2 regions of the Pseudoalteromonas sp. SWXJZ10B genome follow, and region 2 is predicted to be linked to the other one. Evidence: predicted binding sites of a transcription regulator. Region 2 holds the regulator's gene; the other holds the start of a gene.

What was found. Region 2 encodes FliA, which starts transcription of late flagellar genes. Its sites were predicted from a motif close to CTAAAGNTNNNNNNNNNNNNGCCGATA; they were not measured.
Region 1: the regulator FliA is predicted to act here: its motif matches at 2,457-2,483, upstream of pomA (flagellar motor protein PomA).

The regions. Positions count from the first base shown of each region.
Region 1 covers NZ_JADYXD010000017.1:6,913-11,355, reverse strand. Annotated here, with positions in the region: gene dxs (1-deoxy-D-xylulose-5-phosphate synthase) at 1-984, opposite strand, end outside; gene ispA ((2E,6E)-farnesyl diphosphate synthase) at 1,090-1,977, opposite strand; gene I6F54_RS14560 (exodeoxyribonuclease VII small subunit) at 1,980-2,222, opposite strand; gene pomA (flagellar motor protein PomA) at 2,543-3,310, shown strand; gene I6F54_RS14550 (flagellar motor protein MotB) at 3,313-4,233, shown strand; gene I6F54_RS14545 (hypothetical protein) at 4,385-4,443, shown strand, end outside.
Region 2 covers NZ_JADYXD010000010.1:70,604-75,046, reverse strand. Annotated here, with positions in the region: gene I6F54_RS11150 (chemotaxis protein CheA) at 1-924, opposite strand, end outside; gene I6F54_RS11145 (protein phosphatase CheZ) at 940-1,713, opposite strand; gene cheY (chemotaxis response regulator CheY) at 1,731-2,114, opposite strand; gene I6F54_RS11135 (RNA polymerase sigma factor FliA) at 2,155-2,865, opposite strand; gene I6F54_RS11130 (MinD/ParA family ATP-binding protein) at 2,892-3,752, opposite strand; gene flhF (flagellar biosynthesis protein FlhF) at 3,745-4,443, opposite strand, start outside.

The sequences.
Region 1 (4,443 bases), on a different contig from region 2:
CCAATCGCCGAATACTTTTGAAAAAGTAGCAGCACTAGGTTTAGATTTAGGTAGGCTAGTTGTGCTCGGATCGAATTTTGGTACACCATGATAGCCAATAGGATCGGCTTCAGCCGGTTTATAGCCCTTACCTTTTTGCGTTTTTATATGTAAAAGCTGTGGGCCTTTTAAATTACGCATATTACGTAATGTATCTACAAGCATGTTTACATCGTGACCATCAATGGGACCAATGTAATTTAGGCCTAATTCTTCAAAGAAGGTACCCGGGATCATCATGCCTTTAATGTGCTCTTCCATTTTACTGGCAAGTTGCTTTACCGGAGGCACTCCTGAGAGTAACTTTTTACTACCTTCACGAATGTTAGTATAAAAGCTACCTGATAAAATTCGAGCAAAGTGATTTGTTAATGCGCCAACATTTTCAGAAATCGACATTTCGTTATCATTTAAAATAATAAGCATGTCTGATTTTACATCACCTAAATGATTCATCGCTTCAAATGCCATGCCTGCGGTTATAGCCCCGTCGCCAATAATGGCAACAGACTTTCGACCTTTACCTTCTTTTTGTGCGGCAATAGACATGCCTAAAGCAGCTGAAATAGACGTGCTTGAATGGCCTACGCTAAACGTATCGTATTGACTTTCATCGCGAAAAGGAAAAGGGTGTAAACCGTCTTTTTGACGAATAGTGTGCATTTGCTCGCGACGACCAGTAAGGATTTTATGCGGATAAGCTTGATGACCCACGTCCCAAACTAGGCGATCGTCTGGAGTGTTATAAACATAATGCAGCGCAACGGTTAGTTCAACCGTCCCTAAACCAGACGCTAGATGACCGCTACTTTGCGATACTGAGTTGAGTAAATAATCGCGCAGCTCATTGCTAAATGCAGGGAGTTTGTCTTGCGCTAAGTCACGCAATTGGGCTGGCTCGTCAACCAAATTAAGTAATGGATACTTGCTACTATCAAGTGTCATGGTTTTATATATATCCTTCGCTAACATTAATTAATCCAAAGCTTTTACGAATAATTAATGTTGAGTAATAATGTCAGTGCTAATTGCAATACGTATGAGCAAAAATTAGTGGTCACGCTCAATTAGGTAATTTGCTAGCGACGCAAGAAGTGTTGTGTCAGCATCTATATTTGCTAACGCTTCATGGGCTTGTTGTATTAAATTCTGCGCCTTTTCTTTAGCGCCTAGCATACCTAATAACGCCGGATATGTCGCTTTATTCGCGGCAATATCGGAGCCTTGTGGCTTTCCTAAAATAACTGTATCGCCTTCAACATCTAAAATGTCGTCGTGTACTTGAAATGCTAGCCCTATAGCATACCCAAAAACACTTAAATTTTCTAAGGTTTGTTGATCAGCCTTTTCACTGCACAGTGCACCAAGTGTAATTGCGCAATTAATTAGAGCCCCGGTTTTTAGCTTATGTATTCGCTCAAGCTCTTGTACGGTAATTACTTTATCTGTTGCTGCTATATCAAGGCCTTGTCCGCCAACCATACCCTGAAGGCCTGATGCGTGGGCAAGTGTAGCAATCATTTTTACTTGTGTTTGTGATGAGCATTCAAATTTGTGATTCGCAATAAGCTCAAAAGCAAGAGTTTGAAGAGCATCACCGGCTAAAATTGCATTTGCCTCGCCAAACTCTATATGACAAGTAGGGCGTCCGCGGCGTAAGTCGTCATCATCCATTGCTGGTAAGTCATCATGGACTAACGAATAGCTATGAATACACTCAATTGCAGCAGCAAGTACGTTTAAGTCTTGATGGTTTGCGCCGAGCATTTTACCTGTGGCATAAACTAAAAATGGACGTAATCTTTTACCGCCATTAAATAATCCATACTGGGTGGCGTTCTTTACCGTTTCTTCTGTATCGAGAGGCTGATTAAAATGCTGCTGTAAGGTCGCTACTACATCTTTTTGAGCACGTTCAATATGATTTTTTATGCTCACAGCTATTCCATATCATTATCAAAATTTGTAAGTACTGACTTTTCGCCATTCCCCATCAAAACTGATACTTTTTGTTCTGCTTGCTGTAATTTCCCTGATGAAGCACTTGCTAATGCAATTCCACGCTCAAATTGCTTTAACGATTGCTCAAGCGATAAGTCACCTTGTTCCATGTCACTAACGATTGTAGATAATTCTTCTAGTGCTTGTTCGAAACTTAAGTTTTCAGGTTTTTTAGTCGCCATCTTTATTTCAGCTTACATAATAAATTTAGGGGTCAATTTTAGGGGGAATGCTAAACTAGGTCAAAGGATGATATTGGTTTTTTACCTTTATAACGTTAAATTATATTTCAAGTGCATTAATAAAGCCTTAATAGCGTCTGTTGGTTTAATAAATCAATTGATAGTTAGGTAGCCCTTATAACTTGATCTAAGATAGTGCTAAAGGCTGCTTTTTATGTTTATTTATAAAAATGGCTTAAGCAATTCAATATGTTGCCGATAAGCAGTTAATAATAAAAATTTATGATAAGGCCATTAAGCATGAAACTTCTGGAGGAAATGTGGATTTAGCAACCATAATTGGGATCCTAGGCGCAATTGGCTTAATTGTCATGTCTATGTTTATGAGTAGTAGCGGTGAAATGGCTATGTTTTACAATACCCCGTCTGTGGTTATTGTATTTGGTGGTTCACTCTTTATTGTTTTATCAAACTTCACCATGTCGCAATTTTTGGGGATAGGTAAAGTTGTTGCCAAAGCGTTTATGTTTAAAATCGAAACGCCAGAAATACTTATCGAAAAAGCAGTAGAACTTGCGGATTCAGCTCGTAAAGGCGGTTTTTTAGCACTCGAAGAAGCTGAAATTCCAAACCCCTTTATGCGCAAAGGCGTCGATATGCTCGTTGATGGCCATGATGCAGATGTAGTTCGCGCTACACTTCAAAAAGATATTTCTCTAACTACGACTCGCCATGAATTGGGCGCGGGTTTATTTAAGTCGTTAGCTGATATAGGGCCTGCAATGGGCATGATTGGTACTCTAATTGGTTTGGTTGCAATGTTGTCTAACATGGATGACCCAAAGGCAATTGGTCCGGCAATGGCAGTAGCACTATTAACAACTTTATATGGCGCGTTTTTAGCCAATGTTGTGGCAATTCCTATTCAGGTAAAACTTGAACTGCGTAAAGACGAGGAAGCGATGAATCAGCGTTTAATTTTGGATGCTATTTTAGGTATACAAGATGGTCAAAATCCAAAAGTAATCGAAGGTATTTTGAAAAATTACTTAGCTGAATCTAAACGTAAAGTAGATACCGAGGAGTAACTATGTCTGATCAAGAGTGCAAATGTCCACCACCAGGTCTACCTGCATGGATGGGAACGTTTGCCGATTTAATGTCACTGTTAATGTGCTTTTTTGTACTCTTGCTCGCGTTTTCAGAAATGGATGTACTTAAGTTTAAACAAATTGCGGGCTCTATGAAGTTTGCTTTTGGTGTGCAGAATAAAATTGAAGTAAAAGACATCCCTAAAGGGACCTCTGTTATTGCCATGGAGTTTACCCCAGGCAAACCAGAGCCAACCCCAATAGAAACCATTCAGCAGCAAACAGTCGAAATGACTCAACAAATGTTAGAGTTTCAGGCTGGCGATGAAAGCTCAGCAGGCGGCAGGCAAGAACAGCGCGGGGATAAACGCGGTGGCGAATCTCGTAGTACCTCACAAGAAGAATCTTCTGAGCAAGCAACTTCAGCAGCCGATCAGGAGCAAACTAACGAGCTTGTTAAAAAGATAGCGCAGCAGCTTGAAAAGCAAATAATCGATGGCGCAATTGAGCTTGAGTCTTTAGGGCAGCAAATAATTATTCGCATTAGAGAGAATGGTTCATTTCCTTCAGGTAGTGCATTTTTACAACCTAAGTTTAAACCTATAATTCAAGATATCGGTGTGCTGTTAAAAGATGTACCCGGTGAAATAACAGTATCTGGCCATACAGATGATTTTCAGGTATCGAATGAGTTATATATTAATAATTGGGACCTATCATCAAAGCGTGCTGTAGCCGTTGCAAGTGAACTGCAAAAAGTCCAAGGATTTGATAAAACCCGAATGATGGTGGTTGGTCGAGCTGAAACACGACCACTTGTACCGAATGACACCGATGAAGATCGCCGCAGGAATCGCCGAGTAGAAATATCTATATTACAAGGTAAAGCAAAAGAGTCAGCTCCTATAGATGTAAGATAACTTTTATTGGCAAACACACTTATTTATCATAAAGTATGCTTTCTTTAACAAATGTAACGGAATAGTTCATGAAAAAGGTCGATAAGTTTAGTCATATGCCAGGAAATGGCGGTGGTAATGACGATGATGAAAAAAAACTTGATTAACTCTAATGCCTGAATGGTTTTTAAAGACTATATTGATATTAGATACTAGTTGGGTGTTTATTTT
Region 2 (4,443 bases):
AGCTGGTTTAGCTGGGATATTGGGCTGTTTCACAGCTGGAGTGCTTTCTATTGATTTAGGTGCAGTGCCTTTACCATGAAGTTCATCAAGAAGCGCTTCAAATTCATCATCACTAATTTCATCATCTGATGAATTAGCAGTATTTGACGCTGGTTTAGCTGGTTCTACAGGTGCTTTAACTACACTACTTTGCTCAGGTGCTTTACTCGCAACCTCACCAAAACTGCCAACTCCATGTAACTCGTCTAATAAGCTGTCAAATTCATCATCAGTAATATCACCATTAAAATCACTACTACTTGCTACTGGCTTTTCAACTGCAGGACCTTGTCCTTTACCGTGTAGTTCATCAAGTAAGTTTTCAAATTCATCTTCAGTGATTTCGTTTATTTCAGCATCACTAACCGAAGGAGTTCCGCTAAACATTTCATCAAATGCAAATGGATCTTCCTCATCAGCTATTGGCGTATCAACTACTTCATCAAGAGGTTGTTCAACGTCAGTTTCTGAAGCGACTCCGTTAAGCTCGGCTTCTGTTGGAGGTAGGCCCAAAATGTGGAGGGTTTGAAGTAACTCAGGATCTGCTGGTTCTGGCTTATCCCTATTTTGGATAGTCGCGAACATTTCATTAATGGTGTCGAGCGCTTGTAAAATAACATCCATTAACTCTGAATTGACCGTTCGCACGCCTTGACGTAGTAAATCAAATACGTTTTCAGCGCCGTGGCAAGCATCAACAAGTTCTGTCATAGCTAAAAAGCCTGCACCACCTTTTACAGTGTGAAAGCCTCTAAATATGGCATTTAGTAACTCGGTATCTTCTGGATTATTTTCCAGTTCAACTAACTGTTCAGATAAAAGCTCTAGGATTTCTCCTGCCTCTACAAGAAAGTCTTGTAAAATATCTTCATCGACTTCAAACATGCAGTTACTCTCCTCTTAGAAGCCCAAACTTGATAAAAGATCATCGACTTCATCTTGATCAGATACAACATCATTACGCGATTCTTTATCAATAATAGGGCCTTCAGGACCTGCTAAAGTTTGTGTGGCAACTGGTTCTTTTATTTTTTGTTGTTCTACTTTATTCGCTGTGTTGTCACTGTCATCTTGTTCAGCAAACGCTGTTAAAAGATGAAGTAAGCTTTCTTCTACTTCTCTAACAAGTTCTATAACACGGCGAATAACTTGACCTGTTAAGTCTTGATAGTCTTGAGCCATTAGTACATTTGTCATTAAGCTTTGAAGCTCATCCGTTTTATGATGAGAGTTATTCATAAACTTATCGATACTATGGCAAAGTTGTTTAAACTCACCAAGCTCAATCTCCCGGCTCATTAAACGATCCCATGTCGGTTTGATATGAGATATTTCATCTGCAAGTTGCTGAGCTATAGGTAAACTAGCCTCAACAGCATCCATTGTTTTATTAGCCGCATTTTCTGTCATTTCTATAACATAATTAAGCCGCTTTTTAGCATCTGGAATCGCATCTGTCGTTATGTTAGTTAAGCGAGTATCAAGCTCAAAGCTTTTAAGTGCTTCGTGCAGTTGACGAGTCAACTTCCCAACTTCAGCAAATAATTTAGACTGCTCTTGCGAAGCTGTCTCTAAAATCAACTGATTAGCTTTATCTTGCTCATCGTTTTCTAAATAAATGACGAGTTGACGAGCTTGTTCTAACGTTATTTGAGGCGCAGCTGGTGCTGACATAAGCCTCTCCCCCATCATTAGCCTAAGCGTTCAAATACTTTTTCTAATTTAGTTTTTAATGTTCCAGCCGTAAATGGCTTAACAATATAACCATTAACGCCAGCTTGCGCTGCAGCAATTATTTGTTCTTTTTTAGCTTCTGCCGTTACCATCAATACAGGGATATGTTTTAACTTATCATCTGCACGAATTGCTCTTAGAAGGTCAATACCTTGCATTCCCGGCATATTCCAATCTGTAACCACAAAATCAAATACTTGATTTTGTAACATAGGCAGAGCTGTAGACCCGTCATCAGCTTCTTGAACGTTAGTGAAACCTAAGTCACGTAATAGGTTTTTTATAATTCGTCTCATCGTTGAAAAATCATCAACTACAAGAATTTTCATGTTTTTATCCAAAACATCCCCCAGTGAGGTATTAACCTTAGTTTACTTACTACTAGTTTATCCAGTCATTGATTTTAGCTTTAAGCTTAATCATCGCCTGACCATGTATCTGACTTACACGCGATTCACTTACATCGAGTATATGTCCTATTTCTTTTAAATTCATTTCATCGTTATAGTATAAAGAAAGTACCATTGCATCACGCTCTGGTAATGACTTTATTGCATTTAGCAAAGACTCATTAAACCGATCATTTTTAACATTATTAAAAGGTTTGTCTAGCGCTAAATCTTGGCCTACGGGAGTAATAACATCCTCATCTACACCAAGGTCTTCTATACCTAATACTTTACTGGTATTAACATCATTTAAAATATGATGGTACTCATTGAGTGAAATTTCAAGTTTTTCAGCAACTTCTGTATCTGTTGGTTCGCGATTCAGACTGCTTTCGAGCCCAGTAATTGCTTCTGCAACTTGTCGGCTTTTACGGTGTACTGAACGAGGAGCCCAATCACCACGGCGCATTTCATCAAGCATAGCCCCGCGAATACGAATACCGGCGAAGGTTTCAAAGCTTGCGCCTTTTGTTGCATCAAAGTTTTTTGAAGCTTCTATTAAACCTATCATTCCTGATTGAATTAAATCATCAAGCTGAACGCTAGGTGGTAATCGAGCAATTAGATGACATGCCACTTTTTTAACAAGTGATGCATGTTTCTCAACAATCACATTTAAGTTTTGTGTTGATTGATATCCCATAGCTCTATTCACCAATGTTGTCATAATTAGCCGTTTACTAGTTTCTCAATGAAAAACTCTAAATGCCCAGATGGTTGATTTGGTATTGGCCATTTAACTGCTTTTGTCGCCAGCGCTTTAAACGCGAGAGCGGCTGGCGAACTTGGAAAGAGCTCAACAATCACCTTTTGGCGACGTGTTGCTTTGCGCATATTTTCGTCATAAGGAACCGTTGCTACTAGCTCCATTGAAACATCTAAAAAGCGATCGGTAACTTTAGATAGTTTTGCAAACAATTCAGTGCCTTCACGCATACTGCGGACCATATTGGCAACAATTTTGAACTTATAAACACCGTGCTCGCGGCTTAATACTTTAATAAGTGCGTAAGCATCGGTTATTGATGTTGGTTCATCGCACACTACAACCATTACATCTTGTGCTGCTCGTGAGAAGCTTAGCACCATGTCTGAAATACCAGCGGCTGTATCTACAATTAAAATATCAAATTCGGTATTCAATTCGCTAAATGCACGAATTAGCCCGGCATGCTCAGATGGCGATAATTCAACCATACTTTGCGAGCCCGATGTAGCAGGTACAATTTTAATACCAGCAGGCCCTTCAACTAAAATCTCGTCAAGCTCACATTCACCTGACAAAACGTGTGATAAATTGCGCTCTACACGTAAACCAAGCATCACATCACAGTTTGCTAAACCTAGGTCAGCATCCAGCACTAATACTCTATTACCTTGTTGCCCTAGTGCAATAGCGGTATTTAGAGAAACATTTGTTTTCCCCACCCCACCTTTACCACCGGTTACAGCGATAACTTTTACGCCGTTGTTATTGTTTTGACTCATTTTGCGCAGGCCGCTTGCTTGATCTAATACTGTGTTAATCATACATCCCTACTGTACTTGGCGCCACTGCTTGGTGCCTTGAATGTTGTGCTTTTGTTCTTTTTAAATATAACTGCTCAGCCTTTTTCACTAGTTTTTCAGCATTTGCAACACGAATATCTTCTGGCACTCGTTGACCGTTAGTAAGATACCCTATTGGAAGGCGATTTTGAATCGCAATACTAATAATCTCACCCAAACTTAATGATTCATCTAACTTAGTGAAAATACAACCACTTAACTGTACTTTTTTAAAGTGACGTACTGTTTCTTGTAATACATTAATTTGTGCCGTCGCGCTTAGTACTAAGTAGCTGCGAATATCCACACGTTGGTTACGCATTAACGTGTTTAACTGCTCAGTTAAACGTAAATCTCGCTGACTCATACCTGCTGTATCAATTAATACTAGACGTTTATTTCGTAAATGATATAAAACTTCAGCTAATTCATTAGCATCTTTAACTTGCTTTACACCACAACCAATAATACGGCCGTAAGTAGCAAGCTGTTCATAAGCACCAATTCTGTATGTATCAGTGGTTATTAAGGCCACTTTATCAGCGCCATATTTTTGTGCGCCTAAAGCTGCAAGCTTAGCAACTGTTGTTGTTTTACCAACACCTGTTGGACCCACTAACGCATATACACCACCTTGGCGAAGTATTTCATTATTGGTTGTTTGCATTTGATC